Regions from separate parts of the Streptomyces sp. NPDC050147 genome, predicted to be linked through region 2. Evidence: riboswitches for the same ligand, from Rfam matches in the RefSeq annotation. Region 2 holds a riboswitch; each other region holds the start of a gene.

The links. A riboswitch is a leader RNA that binds a small molecule or an ion and turns the genes downstream of it on or off. The one in region 2 is predicted to bind cyclic di-AMP.
Positions count from the first base shown of each region.
Region 1: another riboswitch for cyclic di-AMP. It lies ahead of AB0I94_RS35275 (NlpC/P60 family protein); the one in region 2 lies ahead of AB0I94_RS18225 (M23 family metallopeptidase).
Region 3: another riboswitch for cyclic di-AMP. It lies ahead of AB0I94_RS20165 (C40 family peptidase); the one in region 2 lies ahead of AB0I94_RS18225 (M23 family metallopeptidase).
Region 4: another riboswitch for cyclic di-AMP. It lies ahead of AB0I94_RS15510 (M23 family metallopeptidase); the one in region 2 lies ahead of AB0I94_RS18225 (M23 family metallopeptidase).

Region 1 covers NZ_JBFALJ010000031.1:15,365-19,448, reverse strand. The annotation lists gene pcrA (DNA helicase PcrA) at 1-1,592, opposite strand, end outside; cyclic di-AMP (ydaO/yuaA leader) riboswitch at 1,837-1,994, shown strand; gene AB0I94_RS35275 (NlpC/P60 family protein) at 2,002-3,219, shown strand; gene AB0I94_RS35270 (hypothetical protein) at 3,313-3,666, opposite strand; gene AB0I94_RS35265 (NlpC/P60 family protein) at 3,987-4,084, shown strand, end outside.
Region 2 covers NZ_JBFALJ010000010.1:232,117-236,200, reverse strand. The annotation lists gene AB0I94_RS18235 (PrsW family intramembrane metalloprotease) at 1-613, shown strand, start outside; gene AB0I94_RS18230 (aldo/keto reductase) at 618-1,562, opposite strand; gene AB0I94_RS18225 (M23 family metallopeptidase) at 1,762-2,847, opposite strand; cyclic di-AMP (ydaO/yuaA leader) riboswitch at 2,859-3,005, opposite strand; gene AB0I94_RS18220 (PP2C family protein-serine/threonine phosphatase) at 3,208-4,084, opposite strand, start outside.
Region 3 covers NZ_JBFALJ010000012.1:146,863-150,946, forward strand. The annotation lists gene AB0I94_RS20155 (LysE family transporter) at 1-527, shown strand, start outside; gene AB0I94_RS20160 (DUF6328 family protein) at 505-1,047, opposite strand; gene AB0I94_RS20165 (C40 family peptidase) at 1,203-1,676, opposite strand; cyclic di-AMP (ydaO/yuaA leader) riboswitch at 1,680-1,871, opposite strand; gene AB0I94_RS20170 (hypothetical protein) at 2,208-2,516, opposite strand; gene AB0I94_RS20175 (ATP-dependent Clp protease proteolytic subunit) at 2,524-3,174, opposite strand; gene AB0I94_RS20180 (amidase) at 3,348-4,084, shown strand, end outside.
Region 4 covers NZ_JBFALJ010000008.1:217,429-221,512, forward strand. The annotation lists gene AB0I94_RS15495 (GNAT family N-acetyltransferase) at 1-96, opposite strand, end outside; gene AB0I94_RS15500 (HPr family phosphocarrier protein) at 323-604, shown strand; gene AB0I94_RS15505 (GntR family transcriptional regulator) at 777-1,463, opposite strand; gene AB0I94_RS15510 (M23 family metallopeptidase) at 1,700-2,509, opposite strand; cyclic di-AMP (ydaO/yuaA leader) riboswitch at 2,522-2,685, opposite strand; gene AB0I94_RS15515 (pitrilysin family protein) at 2,917-4,084, opposite strand, start outside.

The sequences.
Region 1 (4,084 bases), on a different contig from region 2:
CGCTTGACGGCGTTCGCCGAACGGGCCGCCATTCCGTACGCCTCGTCGACGCGCTTCAGTGCCTGCGGGAAGGAGATCTTCTCGCGCTGCGAGAGCGCGTCGATCATCGCCTCCGCGCGGTCGCCGATGCCCCTCTTGGGTACGTTCAGGATGCGCCGCAGCGGGACGGAGTCCTCCGGATTGGCGAGCACTCGCAGATACGCGAGGACGTCCCGGACCTCCTTGCGCTCGTAGAAGCGGACGCCGCCGACGACCTTGTAGGGCAGGCCGACGCGGATGAAGATCTCTTCGAAGACACGGGACTGCGCGTTCGTCCGGTAGAAGATCGCGACGTCGCCCGCCTTCGCGTCACCCGCGTCGGTGAGCCGGTCGATCTCGTCGGCGACGAACTGCGCCTCGTCGTGCTCGGTGTCGGCGACATAGCCGATGATGCCCGCGCCCGCGCCCGCGTTGGTCCACAGGTTCTTGGGGCGGCGGCTTTCGTTGCGCTCGATGACGGCGTTGGCCGCGGTCAGGATCGTCTGCGTGGAGCGGTAGTTCTGCTCGAGGAGGATCGTGGTCGCGTTCGGATAGTCCTCCTCGAACTGGAGGATGTTGCGGATCGTGGCGCCGCGGAAGGCGTAGATCGACTGGTCCGCGTCGCCCACGACACACAGCTCGGCGGGGTCGTCACCCTCGCCTCCGGAGGGCCCCACCAGCTCGCGGACCAGGGCGTACTGCGCGTGGTTGGTGTCCTGGTACTCGTCGACCATCACGTGGCGGAAGCGGCGGCGGTAGTGCTCGGCGACGTCCGGGAACGCGCGGAACATGTGGACCGTCGTCATGATCAGGTCGTCGAAGTCGAGGGCGTTCGCCTCGCGCAGCCGCGACTGGTACATCGCGTACGCCTGCGCGAGCGTCTTCTCGAAGCCGTCGGCGGCCTGGCCTGCGAAGGTCTCCTCGTCGATCAGCTCGTTCTTCAGGTTCGAGATCTTGGCGCTGAAGGACTTCGGCGGGAACTTCTTCGGGTCGATGTCCAGGTCGCGGCAGACCAGCGCCATGAGCCGCTTGGAGTCGGCGGCGTCGTAGATCGAGAAGGAGGAGGTGAAGCCCAGCTTCTTCGACTCGCGGCGCAGGATGCGGACGCACGCGCTGTGGAACGTCGACACCCACATCGCGTTGGCCCGCGGCCCGACGAGCTGCTCGACGCGCTCCTTCATCTCGCCCGCGGCCTTGTTGGTGAACGTGATCGCCAGGATCTGCCCCGGGTGCACGTGCCGCTCTGCCAGGAGATACGCGATGCGGTGCGTCAGGACGCGGGTCTTGCCGGAGCCCGCCCCCGCGACGATGAGCAGCGGGGAGTGCGCGTGCACGACAGCCGCGCGCTGGTTCTCGTTCAGCCCGTCGAGCAGGGCCGCCGGGTCGATCACGGGGCGCGGGGCGCCGCCGCGGTAGTGCGCCTCCCGGGGCACGGGCGCGTCGAACTTCCCGTCGAACAGATCATCCGGAACGGATTCCGGAGCACTGTCCTCGGGCGGCGGCGGGGACTCCTCCTCCGAAGCCCGCGAGGGCTGGAGGTCCGCCAGGAAGCTGTCATCAAAGAGGCTGCTCATCGCCTCCCGAGTCTAGGCGGCCCCACTGACAACCCGCTCCGGGTTCCGGCCACGTCACACCCGCCTACGCCACGCCCACGCCCTGCCACTCTCCGTCATAACACGGCGTGCCCGCGTCAAGAGCTTCGTAAAGTAACGAAAATGTATCGGGCATATCGAACATCAACCTTCACACGAGCCACACGAGTTGGCTAGCGTGCTCCGCGGGCCGCTCGTACTCCCACCGGCGAACCCCGCCGGGAACGGGTGGCCTCCGCCGAGTTCGATCTCCTCGGAGCCGGGGACCCACGATGAACTTGGGGTGAATCGGTCCCGTACGCGGTACGGGACCGTAGGGCAACCTTCCGGAACCACCCGCCCGAACCCGACAGCTAACCCGGTAGGCGGTCTACGGAAGGAGTCGCCTCCCTTGGCGTCGCACCGCAAGCCGCGGACCCGCATGGCCGGCCTACGCGCCGCTCCCGCCCTCGGCATCACGACGGCAGCCCTCACCTCCGTGGCTCTCCTGTCACAGAGCGCGCAAGCGGCACCGTCCGCACCCGAGAAGCCCAGCCTCGAAGAGGTGCAGAAGAAGGTCGACGACCTCTATCACCAGGCGGGCGTAGCCACCCAGAAGTACAACTCGGTCAAGGAGCGCACCGACAAGCAGCGCAAGAAGGTCGACACCCTTCTCGACGATGTGGCCAAGCGCACGGACAAGCTGAACGAGGCCCACCAACAGCTGGGCACGTTCGCCGCGGCCCAGTACCGCACCGGCGGCGTCTCGGAGACCGCCACGATGCTGCTCGCCGACGACCCGGAGGGGTACTTCGCCCAGAACCACCTGTCGGAACGGCTGACCGCGCGCCAGAAGAAGGCGGTCGACGACTACCAGACGCAACAGGCCTCGGCGACGAAGCAGCGCACGAAGGCCGCCAAGAGCCTGGAGACGCTGAGCGACTCACGGGACGATCTCAGGACGAGCAAGCAGACCGTCCAGAAGAAGCTGGGTCAGGCGCGCACGCTGCTCTCGGAGCTGACGGCCGAGGAGAAGGCACGGCTGGCGGCGATCGAGAAGAAGAAGGAAGAAGAGGCCAAGCGCAAGGCCGCCGAGCTGGCGCGCAAGCAGGAAGCCGAGGCGGAGGCCAAGCGCAAGGCGGCCGAGGAGGCCGCGGCCAAGGAACGCGAGAAGGAGAAGGAGACGACCCCGGACTCGGGCTCGGGTTCGGGCTCCGGCACCGACACGGGCGCAGGCTCTGGCTCTGGCTCTGGCTCTGGCGGCACGGACAGTGGTTACGCGACGAAGGCCGCGAAGGTGATCAACTTCGCCGAGGGTCAAATCGGCAAGCCGTACGTGTGGGGCGCCGCCGGCCCCGACTCCTACGACTGCTCCGGGCTCACCCAGGACGCCTGGAAGGCCGCGGGGATCTCCCTGCCGCGTACGACGTGGGACCAGGTGAAGGTCGGCACGACCGTGAAGACGGCCGACGCCAAGCCGGGCGACCTGGTCTTCTTCTACGACGACATCAGCCACGTGGGGATATACATCGGCGACGGCAAGATGATCCACGCCCCGAAGCCGGGCACGAACGTCCGCGTCGAGTCGATCTACTACATGCCCATCCACAGCGTGGTGCGGCCCGCCTGAGCGGTCACCGAGGTCCCGTCCACGCGCGCGTGGCCCGCATTCCCGGGGGGATGCGGGCCACGCGCGCGTAGTGGGCCGGTTGAACCCGCGAACTCAGGTCCACAGGACCGCGATGAAGATGTTCACGACGGTCAGCAGACCGACCGCGCCGAACATCCCCTTGTCCACCTTCTCCTCGTCCCGTTTCACGTAGACGAGCGCGAGGATCACGATCAGGACGGCCATCTTGATGCCGATCTTGACGTTGTTGACGGGGTTGTCGTCCGCCTGGTTGAGACCCACCAGGATCACGCCCGTCACGAGCATCGTGAGCGCGCCGTGCAGCATCGCGGGGTTGAAGCGGGCCGTGCCCTGGCCCATCTGCTTCATCTGAGTGAGGAAGCCGCCCAGGAGGGAGCCGATGCCGATGATGTGCAGGCCGACGAAGAGATGGGTGAGAACGTCCATGGTTCCGGAGCCTAGCCGGGGCCTTATCACCTCTCCGTAGCCAGGTGGGCCCCGAACGCCGCACCGGTCACACACACCTTCGAAGAAGGCCGGTTCGGCCGACTGCGCGGTCGCTTACGGTCACCGGGCGGAACACTGGCATCAGTTGCGCACAATCCGTCACCGGCCCGTGACGGCCAGGTTTAGCGTCCTTCGACAGGTGACCGGCTCCCCACCGCCGCCCAGGACCCGGGGCGGCAGTCGGTCACCACCGCCGAGAATCCGGCGGCGGTCCGCTCCCCCTGTGCGGGCTGCCGCCGGAACCTAAGGAGCCCTCTTCGTTGGCAGCGCACCGCAAGCCGAAACAGCGCTCGCTCCGTGGCCATACGGCCCGCACGGCCGCCACCATCGCTCTCGCCGGGGCCGCCACAGCCACCGC
Region 2 (4,084 bases):
CGGCTCGGCCAGCTTCGGCGATTACGGCTTCTTCGCCGTGTACGCGACCTTCATGCTGCCCGCGTTCGGCCTGCTCACCTGGCTCGTCATCTGGACCAGGCAGCGCGGCCTGCGCATCGTGCGAGCGGAACTGCCCGCGTACGCGATCGCGGGCTGGCTCACCGCACCCGAGCCGTACGCGCTCGGCACGATGCGCGCCCGCACGCTCGCCCGCGACTACGCCTCGTACACCCAGGGCAAGGCCGCGGCGCGCGCGGTCGCGCAGTACGAGACGTACGCGACGTCTCTCGCGCTCCTGCGCCACCGAGGACGCAGGGGCAAGGCGGGCGCCGACTTCGTCGCACGCGAGCGGGAGTTGCTGCACGCGCTGTGGGAGCGTCGCGAGGCCGCTCGGCCCGCCCTCGCCTACGCGGCACGCGCGACGGCACCGGTGCTCGTACCGATGCCGCCGCCGTACGGGTACCGGCAGCCGTACCAACAGCCGTACGGGCAGCAGCCGTACGCGCAACAGCAGCCCTACCCGCAGCAGCCCTACCCGCAGCAGCCCCCCTACGGATATCCGTACGCCCAGCCCGCGATGCCCTACCCCGCGTACAACCCCTACCGGGGCTAGGGCCCTACGCCGAAGCCGCCGTCAGCGTCGACACCTCGGCCGCCGTCAGTTCGAGCTCCCCCACCGCGACCAGCGCGGGCAGCTGCTCGACCGTACGGGCCGACGCGATCGGCGCCGCCACCGTCGGCTGCGCCGCGAGCCACGCCAGCGCCACGGTCGCGAGCTCGGCGCCGCGCGCCTGGGCGACCTCGTCCAGGGCGGTGAGCACCCGCAGGCCGCGGTCGGTGGCCAGGTGCTTGCCCGCGCCCTCGGCCCGCGCGCTGTCGACCCGCGCACCGGGGCGGTACTTGCCGGTCAGGAAGCCGGAGGCGAGCGCGTAGTACGGGACGGCGGCCAGGCCGGAACGCGAGGCGACCTGCTCCAGCGTCCCCTCGTACGTGTCGCGCGAGACGAGGTTGTAGTGCGGCTGCAGTACCGAGTAGCGCGCGAGGCCCTCGCGGTCGGAGAAGTCGAGGAACTCCTGGAGCCGATCGGAGGTCACGTTGGAGGCGGCGACGGCACGCACCTTGCCGGACGTCACCAGGTCGTCGAGCGCGCCGATGATCTCCTCGACCGGGACGGTCGGGTCGTCGTAGTGCGTGTAGTAGAGGTCGATGTAGTCGGTGCGCAGACGGCGCAGCGACTCCTCGGCGCCGGCCTTGATGGTGTCGGCGGACAGACCCTTGTGGTCGGGGTGGCCGCCGACCTTGGTGGCGAGCACGACGTCGGAACGCCTGCCGCGCGAGGCGAGCCAGTTGCCGATGACGGTCTCGGACTCACCGCCCTTGTTGCCGGGCGCCCAGGCCGAGTAGACATCCGCGGTGTCGATGAAGTTGCCGCCCGCGGCGGTGTAGGCGTCGAGCACGGCGAAGGACTGCGCCTCGTCGGCGGTCCAGCCGAAGACGTTGCCGCCCAGGGCGAGCGGGAAGACCTCGAGGTCGGAAGAGCCAAGCTTGCGGAGAGAAGTCATAAGGGGATCAACGGTCATATGGACCGCGGCATTCCGCAGAACGGGATGCCGATTCCATCTCCTGGGACGCCGGGGTGCCCGAGGCCGGGGGCCGGGGGCGACCGGGATGCCGGGGTCCCGCCCGGGAAGCGAGCACGCCGAACCGGCAGCCCTGGCGTCGGGGGGTTGTCGCCAGGACCACCGGGGTTCTGGGGTTACCTCAGATCGACTGGCCCTTGCCGCGCAGCCACGCCGCCGGGTCGACCCCGGTGGAGTCGCCGCCCGGGTGGACCTCCATGTGGAGGTGGGCGCCGGTGACGTTGCCGGTGGCCCCGACGCGGCCGATGGTCTCGCCGGTGGTGACCTTCTGGCCGGCGCTGACGTTCATCGAGGACTGGTGGCAGAACCAGACCTCGGTGCCGTCGTCGAGTTCGAGGACCGTGCGGTAGCCGTACGCCCCCGCCCAGCCGGCCTCCTTGATGGTGCCGGAGTGGACGGCCTTGATGGGCGTGCCCGTCGGAGCCGCGAAGTCCAGGCCGGTGTGGTAGCCGGAGGACCACATGGAGCCGGGCTGCCCGAAGGTGCCGGTGAGCGTGTACGAGGCGACGGGGAGGGTGTAGCTCTTGGCGAGCTTGGCCAGGCGCTCCGCCTCGGCCTTCTTCTTGGCCGCGGCCTCGGCCTTCTTCTTCGCGGCGGCCTTGTCGGCGGCGATCTTCTTCTCTGCCGCGGACTGCTCGGCGGCGGCCTGTTCGGCGGCCTGCTTGACGGCGGCTTCCTCGGCGGCCTTCTGGACCGCGTCGTCCGCCTGGTCCTGCTGGTTCTCCGCCTGCTCCATGATGCGGGCCCGCAGCGCCTCACCCGCGTCCGTGCTGCCCTGCTCGGCGTCGGCGGTGCTGAGGCCCGCGGCGGTGAGGGGCGCGGCGGCGGTCGTCACGCCGTTGTCCGCGGAACCCGAGTCGGACGAGTCGTCGGATATCAAGGACCCCACGCCCGGAAGCGACTTGGCCTCCGGCAGCGAGTCCGTGACGGCCGAGAGGTCCGGCATCTCGATGGAGACCGGGGGCTTGCCGTCCTGCGCGGTGGCGATGCCGCCCGCGCCGACGGCGGCGATGACGCCTACGCCGAGAACCGTGGAGCTGCGGGCGAGCCCGCCGCCACCCCGCTTGTGGACGCGGTGCCTGCCGCGGACGGGACGGATGGACTCCTCGGTGGGATTCCATTCCTCCCAGGATTTGTCGTCGTACCCACCGAAATCGTCGTCATTCGGTACGTACACGCCTTGGGGGGCAGGGCGGTTGGACGCCACTGGGGCGCACTCCTTTCCTTCCTTCTCGCCTACCGGGTTAGCTGACGGGTTCGGAGCAGGAAGGTCTCCTACGAACATCTGGCACGGATGCACAGACGCCCGATTCACCCCAATTAGTGGTTCCCCGGCTCCCTTTCGGGATTAGGCGCGTGCGCGCGGAGCCGACTCGAGTGACGGCTGGGACGACCGCGCTGCGTTATCGAACGTTAATAGACAGCGGGCCCGTATTCCAAGCTGTTCCGACTGATCGTTAACGCCTTTGGCCCGCACTTATCGGGACACCGGGGGCCGGAACGGGGCGAGTTGACCCCACTTCTTCACACACCGGAGCTTCACATCTCCTTGACAGTACGTCAGTTGTTATGCGGAGGGGTGCCCTTCCGTCACGGCCGGTGACATGGGCCGCCGCACCACGAGCAACGCCATGTCGTCGGTGCCCCTGCCCCCGGTGTGCCGCCGCACTTCCTCGACGAGCGTCCTCAAGAGCGCGTCCGGGCCGCCCGGCCCCGGGAAGATCCGGCCGCCGAGCCGCGCCGCCGGGTCGTAGAACTCCCCCCGGACGTCCCGCGCCTCGGAGAGCCCGTCGGTGTAGAGCAGCAGCATCGCTCCCGGCGGGAACTCCGTCTCGTCCGCACGGTCCGGCCAGGCGCCCAGGTCGCCCATCCCCAGCGGCATCGCCGGCTCCGCGGCCGACAGAAGGCACAGCCGTCCGTCGCCGCGCAGGAGCAGCGGACCCGGATGCCCGCGGTTGATGAGGCGTACGAGGCCGTCGCCGTGCGAGATCTCCGCGAGGACAGCGGTGGTGAACCCCTCGAAGGCGTCGAGCCCGTCACGCCGCGTGCCCTCGCGCTCGAGGGCACGCTCCAGGCGCTGCGCGACGGCCTCCAGCGTGGACTCCTGCTCGGCGGCCTCCCGGAACGCCCCGATCACCACGGCGACGGCCGCCACCGCGCCCATGCCCTTGCCGCGTACGTCGCCGACGATGACGCGGACGCCGTGCGGGGTGTCCTGCACGGCGTACAGATCGCCACCGATGAACGCGTCGGCCTCCGCGGCCTCGTACCGCGCCGCGATGTCGAGCCCGCCGATCCGGGGGGCCGGCTGCGGCAGTACGGCGCGCTGGGCGGCCTCGGCGATGGAGCGGGCGGAGGCGAGCTGTTTGTCGCTGCGGCGTACGACGCGGTTGATGACGCAGGCGAGGACGGCGACGGTCCCCACCGTGATGAGTTCGGTGATG
Region 3 (4,084 bases), on a different contig from region 2:
GCGCCGGAGTCGCCTGCGCGATCGGTGTGGCGGGCGGGCTTGTGGTGCACACGGCGCTCGCGGTGGCCGGGGTCGCGGCGGTCCTCGCGGCCGTCCCCACCCTCTTCAGGGCGTTGCAGGTCGTGGGCGGGGCCTATGTCCTGTACCTGGGGTGTCGCGCGCTGCGGTCGGCGGCGCGGCCGCTGGAGAGCTTCGGCCTCCGGGACGGTGCGCGGCAGGAGGCGGTCGGGGGCAGTCTGCGTCAGGGCTTCTTCACCAACGCCCTCAATCCCAAGGCGCCCATCACCTTCCTCAGCGTGCTGCCGCAGTTCGTGCCCGCGGGCAGCCCCGCGATGCCCAGGACACTGCTGCTCGCGTCGATCATCGTGGCCCTCGCCCTGGTGTGGTTCCCGGTCGTCGCGCTCCTTGTCGACCGGCTCGGGCGGTGGTTGCGCAAGCCGCGTACGGCCCGTGCGATCGAGGGGGGCACGGGCGTCGCGCTGAGCGTCCTCGGCCTGGTGCTCCTCACCGAGGCGCTGACGGCCTGACGTCGTCCGACGTGTCCGCATCTCCCTCGTCGCGCGCGCGGCGCACCAGAAGGGGAAGCAGCCCCCACAGGCCCGCGCACACCACCAGCGTGCCCGCCCCCGCGATGATCCCGCCGGTCCGGCCCACCGCCACGTCGACGACCAGGAGCACGGCGCTGGAGACCGCGAACACCAGGACCGTCAGACCGATGCCGGCGAGGCGGGACGACACGCGCACGATCAGTGGCTTGGCGTGCTGCTGGAAGAGCGACCTGTGCACGGCGGCCGGAGCGGTGAACAGCGCCGCGGCGAGCACGGCGAGCAGCAGCGTGGTCACGTAGGTGGTGCGCTGCATCGTGTCGAGGGAGGGAAAGCGCTCGGTGAAGGCGAGCGTCAGCAGGAAGGCGAAGAGGATCTGCACCCCGGCCTGCGTGACGCGCAGCTCCTGGAGAAGCTCCGCGAAGTTGCGGTCGGCGCGCTCGAAGCGCGTCTCGTTGCGCGGTGGGTCGTCCGAGGTGTGAGAGCTGTTGTTTTCGGCCATGGCGCACGAGTATCCGCGCCCACGCGCCCCACGCCTGGCGGGCGCGCCGACCAGAGGGCCGGGCGGGGGCCGCGCCGGGCCGGGCGGGCGGTGACGGCGGCCGTGAGGCCACCGCCACCGCTACCGCCGCCCGGCCGACCGCCGGTGACGGAAGATCAGCGCACCCTGCCGTACCAGACGCTCTTCGTCCAGATCTTCTCGAGCCGCACCACGGTGTTCGACTTGGGGGCGTGCCAGATGCGGCCCTTACCCGCGTAGATGCCGACGTGGTAGACGTTCCGGCCGGAGTGGAAGAAGACCAGGTCACCGCGGACTCGGTTGGACGCGGAGATGTGGCGGGTCTTGTTGTACTGCTGTCCGGCGGTGCGCGGCAGTTTCTTGCCCGCGCGCTTGAACGAGTACTGGGTCAGGCCCGAGCAGTCGAACCGGTTCGGTCCCGTCGCTCCGTAGCGGTACGGGGAGCCTTTCTTGGCGGCGGCGATCTTGAGCGCCTTCGTCCCGTGAGTGGCCGCCTCTGCCTCCGACGTGAGCCCTGGGGCCACGAGGGTGCCGCCTACGACGGCGAGCGTGAGGGCGGACACGGATCCGGCCCTGGTGAGCAGCGACGGGACATGATTCAGCGCGGTCATGCGCAACCCTTCGTCAACCGCCTGTGAAGGATGACCTGTCGGATTCGGGCTGGCGAAGTTGCCCGGCCGCTGTGTGCGGCTTCACCCCAAGGGCCGTCGTCCGGACTTTCCGGACCGACCCGTCATGCCTGGGTCCTCCACTCCTGCCGATGCACAGATGTCGACCGGTCATCCGGGCGGCGGCAGGATTTGGCGTCCGCTCGGACCGCCCCGCCGTGGTGGCGGGGGCTTGTCGTCGGAAGGGATCTTGACCCGTCAAGGGCACGAATTCCGAGTCGAAACGGTGTTTTGTGAGGCTCCTCACGCCTGAACCGTTCGGGTGGACAAGGTCGGATTCGGGGAGCGGAGAGGGCACCGGATGATCGTTCGACCAGCACCGGAACGAGTAATTCCGGCTCACGCGTACACAACTGACGCAACTGAAGACGTCTCAAAAAAGGACGGATGTCTACGCCGAACGAGGTAGCCCGTTTGGTTCGTTTGAGATCGGCCCCGGACACAACTGAGTTCGAGGGCCCGGGTGACGGGCGCTCAGGACGCCGACGGGGGCGGCACGGTGACCCGTCCTGTCCGCCGCTCCCCGTCGAGAACGCGCAGCGCACGGGCCAACGTCGGCGCGTGCACGGTGCTCTCGCCCCGCTGATGCATGAGCGTCAGCGCGTCCCGCAGGGCGGTCGCGCCGGCCACCAGGGCCTGGGCGGCACGCAGTCCGCCGTAGGTGTCCGAGGCGCGGCCGGGGTTGATCCGGCCCAGCAGGTCGACCACTTCGAGGTACCGGTCGATCAACTCGCCCTCGGCGCGGGTCAGAGCGGGCAGCGGGGGCAGTTCGGGCGGCAGCATCGGCGGTTCACCCCGCGTCCGGGGTGTGCGGGTTCGGAGTGCGCGAAGACGACTTGCGGCTGGCGATGACTCGGTCCACCAGGCCGTACTCAACTGCCTCGGCCGCGTCGAGGATCTTGTCCCGCTCGATGTCGGCCGCGACACGTTCGGCGCTCTGGCCCGTGTGTTGGACGAGCAGCTTCTCCAGCCGCGCGCGGGTGCGCAGGAGTTCGTCGGCCTGGATCGCCAGGTCGGAGGTCTGGCCCTGGATCGGCTCGGCGAGCGAGGGCTGGTGGATCAGCACGCGGGCGCCGGGCAGCGCGGACCGCTTGCCGGGGGTGCCGGCGGCCAGCAGGACGGCGGCCGACGACGCGGCCTGTCCCAGGCAGGTCGTCGCCACGTCGCAGGTGACGAACTGGATCGTGTCGTAGATCGCGGTCATCGCGCTGAACGAGCCGCCCGGGGAGTTGATGTAGAGCGAGATGTCGCGATCGGGCGCCAGGTATTCGAGGTGCATGAACTGCGCCATCACGTCGTTGGCCGACGTGTCGTCGATCGGCGTCCCCAGAAAGACGATGCGCTCCTCGAGCAGCTTCGAGTACGGGTCCAGCGTCCGCTGCCCCGTGCTGGAGCGTTCGGTGAACTCGGGCAGGACATAACGGGCGATCGGTCGGTTCATGGCGCGTCTCTCCTCTGCCGGGGTCGGCTGCTCCCCAAGACTTCCTGTAAAAAATGTACAGGACGTACGTAGCGTTGTGGCGAGGGTTCTGGTGCGGAACGGATGACCGGCGCGGCGGCGTGGGCATACTCCGCCTCGTCGCGATCTCCGCCGCCCCGAGCCGAAGGTGTCGCATGAGCCCCGAAACGCACCGATCCGCCGAAGCCGCGGACGCTCACCCATTCCCCCCGCCCCCCGAGCTCGTCCACCTCACCGCCCGCGAACTCGCCGTCAGGATCCGCACCCGCGAGGTGTCCGCGCGCGAGGTCGTCCGGGCGCACCTGGACCGGATCGAGCAGGTCAACGGACCCGTGAACGCGGTGGTGACGCTCGTGGCGGAACGCGCGCTCGACGAGGCGCACGCCGCCGACGAGACCGCCGCGCGCGGTGGGCCGCTCGGCCCGCTGCACGGGCTGCCCGTCGCCCACAAGGACACCCATGACACCCGCGGCATCCGGACCACCTACGGGACGCCGCTCCTGGCCGACAACGTCCCGGCCCGGGACGAGTTGATCGTCGAGCGGATCCGCGCCGCCGGGGCGATCACCCTCGGCAAGACCAACGTGCCCGAGTTCGCGGCCGGTTCGCACACTGTCAACCCGGTCTTCGGGGCGACCCGTAACCCGTACGACCTCCGGCGATCGGCGGGTGGCAGCAGCGGGGGAGCGGCGGCGGCGCTCGCGTGCGGCATGCATCCCCTGGCCGACGGCAGCGACATGGGCGGTTCGCTGCGCAACCCCGCGTCGTTCTGCAACGTGGTGGGCCTGCGCCCCTCGCCTGGCCGGGTGCCGAGCTGGCCGGAGACCGCACCCTGGTCGACGATGGCCGTGCAGGGGCCGATGGCGCGCACGGTCGCCGACGCGGCCCTCCT
Region 4 (4,084 bases), on a different contig from region 2:
CGTGATGGGCCTGATCCGGGCGGTGCCTCCGTCACGCAGGACGACATCGGCTTCCCAGTGGGAGGGGTATGCGTGCCGGTCCGACGGGGTCTGCATGGGCCCAGGGTACGGGTCGCGGGGGCGCCTTGGCCGGGGCAGGCTAGGAGACGTCGAACAGCGGGACGAGGGCCCGAGGCGCGAGGGCGTACGGTCGACGGTGCACCGGGCCATCGGTCGGCACCGTCCGTGACCACCCCGTACGGATCACCGGCCGGCGGAGCACTCGTGACGGCATGAGACACTGGTCTAGACAAGTGTGAGACACCTGGAAGGGCAGCAACACATGGCTGAGCGCCGCGTCAACGTCGGCTGGGCCGAGGGCCTTCACGCCCGACCCGCCTCCATCTTCGTCCGCGCGGCCACCGCCGCCGGCGTCCCCGTGACGATCGCCAAGGCTGACGGCAACCCCGTGAACGCCGGCTCCATGCTCGCGGTGCTCGGTCTGGGCGCGCAGGGCGGCGAGGAGATCGTGCTCGCCTCTGACGCCGAGGGTGCGGACGCCGCTCTCGACCGTCTGGCGAAGCTGGTCGAGGACGGTCTCGAGGAGCTTCCCGAGACCGTCTGACAAAGACCGCTACGCATACGCCGTAGGGCCTGCCCCCTGAAATGGGGGCGGGCCCTACGACGTTTCCGGCTCTCCTTTTTCTTTCAGCTTCCGAATATCGGCGGCGGCGCCGAATTCGGGCAGCAGAAAAGAACTCCCGCCGAATAACACTTCTTTGTATACGGCGCCTCTGTTAAAGCCGAAGGCCCGCCGTGTTTACGGAATGTTGCGAACCCCTCACACCGGGGATGGCGCGCACGCCGCGCAGCCGGTGGGCGAAGGTCGCACGCTCCGTGTGCTGCGCGGTGAGCGTGCGGGCCCGCTCCGCGTCCCCGCGCGTCACCGCGTCGACGATCGCGGCGTGCTCGGCCCAGGCCTCGGCGGGAGCGGCCGGGGAGTCGACCACGTACATCCAGGCGATCTTGTGCCGGAGCTGGGTGAGCAGCGCCGTGAGGCCCGGGCTGCCGGACGCCTGGGCGAGCGTCTCGTGGAACCAGCCGTCCAGGGAGCGCAGATCCTCGCTCTGGCCGCGCCTCGACCGCTCCTGGCCGAGCCTGACGAGGCCGCGCAGGACCTTCAGGTGGGCCTCCGTGCGGCGCTGGGCGGCTCGGGCCGCACCCAGGGGCTCCAGGAGCGCCCGGATCTCCAGGAGGTCGGCAGCCTCCTGCTCGGTGGGCTCCGCGACGCACGCGCCCGCGTGCCGGCGCGTGACGACGAAGCCCTCCGCCTCAAGGGTGCGCAGGGCCTCGCGCACGGGGACGCGGGAGACTCCATAGCGGCGCGCGAGCAGTTCCTCGGTGAGCCGGCCACCGCGTTCGTAGACACCGGAGACGATGTCGTCCCGGATGGCCGTGCATACCGAGTGCGCGGGAATGCGCATGACTGACCTCCGCCTTAATCCCCGCGAAACGCGGTCGATCGACGCCTGTTCGGCGACTCTATTGCAGAGCGGCCGAATCTCCGAAGGTCGGCCGAAATCCAGGGGCAATTTTGGCCAGCGGCGCTACGGGAACGGCGAAAGCCCCGGCTCTCGACGAGCCGGGGCTTTCGGTGAATCAGGTGCGCTTGCCGCGTCCGCCCTTGATCGCTGGATCTCTGGATCTCTGGATCTCTGGATCAGACGTTGACGCCGTGCGAGCGGAGGTACGAGACAGGGTCGATGTCCGTGCCGTAGTCCGCGCCGGTACGGGCCTCGAAGTGCAGGTGCGGGCCGCTGGAGTTGCCGGTGGAGCCGGAGAGGCCGATCTGCTGGCCCGGAGTGACCGCCTGGCCGACCGTGACACCGAGGGACGACATGTGGCCGTACTGGGTGTACGTGCCGTCGTTCATCTTGATGACCACGTTGTTGCCATAGGCGCCGCCCCAGCCGGCCTCGACGACCGTGCCGGAGCCGACCGCGTGGACCGGGGTGCCGGACGCGGCGTGGAAGTCGACGCCGGTGTGGCTGCCGGAGGACCACATGGCGCCGCCGGTCTGGTAGCCCGTGGAGACGTACGAGCCGGAGATCGGGGAGACGTAGCTGTTGAGGCGCTTGCGCTCGGCCTCGCGAGCGGCACGCTCCTTGGCCTCGCGCTCCTTCTTGGCCTTGGCCTTCGCCTCGGCCTCGGCCTCGGCCTTGCGCTTCGCCTCTTCGGCCTTCTTCTTGGCGGCCTCTTCGGCCTTCTCGGCGGCCGCGGCGGCGTCGGCGGCCTGCTGCTGGGCAGCGGCTTGCGCGTCGATGCTCTCGGCGAGCGAGTCGCCCACGGATATCGCCTGGGTGAGGCCGGTGTGCTCAAGAGCCGCCGCGTCGTCGGCGGCGAGCGCCGGAGCGGCCAGGCCTCCGATGACACCGGTGGTGGTGAGGGCTGCGACGCCCGCCACGTTCGCGGTCGTACGCGTGAGGCGGCTCGGGCGACGGTGCTTCCCGGTGGCACGGGTGAACGCCATGAAGCGGCTGATCCTTTCCTTCCTTCTCGCCTACCGGGTTAGCTGACGGGTTCGGAGCAGGAAGGTCTCCTACGAGTCCCTCACCTGACGGCAAGGTTCCCGATTCACCCCAAGGGGACATGTGGGTCCCCGGCTCCCCTGGCTCGCGCCGTACGGGGACTCGGCGATGACTGTCCGGTGCCGCGGGTGCGGCGTACTGCATGACGAACAGCCGGACCAGACGCTAAGCGGGGCGTCTTTCAAACGACAAACGGATCAGAGCTTTTGTAGCGCACGCCACAGGTCAGACACGTAACCTCCATAGCAATTCGGACATATGAGGACCCCAGTAGCCAATTCTCGCCACTGGGGTCCCGATATGTCCTGACTATCACTCAGGCCGTCACCACGCTCAGGCCATCACCAGCTCAGCCCGTGACAACACTCACTTCGCCGATGCCGAGCGCCTTGACGGGCTCCTCGATCTGCGCGGCGTCACCGACGAGCACCGTCACAAGACGGTCCACGGGGAACGCGCTCACCACAGCGGCGGTGGCCTCCACGGTGCCGGTCGCGGCCAACTGGCGGTACAGCTGGGCCTGGAAGTCGTCCGGCAGGTGCTGCTCGACCTGGTCGGCGAGGGTGGCCGCGACGGATGCCGCCATCTCGTACTTGAGCGGGGCCACTCCCACCAGGTTCTGCACGGCGACATCGCGCTCGGCGTCCGTGAGGCCCTCCGCCGCGAGGGTGCGCAGGACCTTCCACAGGTCGTCGAGGGCCGGACCCGTGGACTCGGTGTCCACGGAGCCGCTGATGGCGAGCATCGCCGCGCCCGTGCCCCCCTCCGGGGAGGAAGGCGCCGCGGAACGCAGCACCTGGGCGAACGACCGTACGCCGTAGGTGTATCCCTTCTCCTCGCGCAGGACGCGGTCCAGGCGTGAGGTGAGGGTGCCGCCCAGGCAGTACGTGCCGAGCACCTGCGCGGGCCAGACGCGGTCGTGCCGGTCCGGTCCCACGCGGCCGATGAGCAGCTGCGTCTGGACGGCTCCGGGGCGGTCCACGATGACGACACGTCCGGTGTCGTCCGCGGTCACCGGGGGCATCGGACGCGGCTCCGCGGTGCCGCCCGTCCAGGCGCCGACGGTGTCGGCGAGGACGGCGTCCAGGTCGACCCCAGTCAGGTCGCCCACGACGACGGCGGTCGCCGTGGCGGGACGCACGTGCTTCTCGTAGAAGGTGCGCACCGCCGCCGAGTCGATGGCGGTGACCGTCTCCTCGGTGCCCTGGCGGGGGCGCGACATGCGTGAGGTCGCCGGGAAGAGCTGCCGGGAGAGCTCCTTGGCGGCACGGCGTCCCGGGTTCGCGGCCTCGTGCGGGATCTCGTCCAGACGGTTGCGTACGAGGCGTTCGATCTCGCTGTCCGCGAAGGCGGGGGCGCGCAGGGCGTCGGAGAGCAGGCCGAGCGCCTTCGGGAGGCGGGAGACCGGGACTTCGAGGGAGACACGTACGCCGGGGTGGTCGGCGTGCGCGTCCATCGTGGCGCCGCAGCGGTCGAGTTCGGCGGCGAAGTCCTCGGCGGAGTGCTTGTCGGTGCCT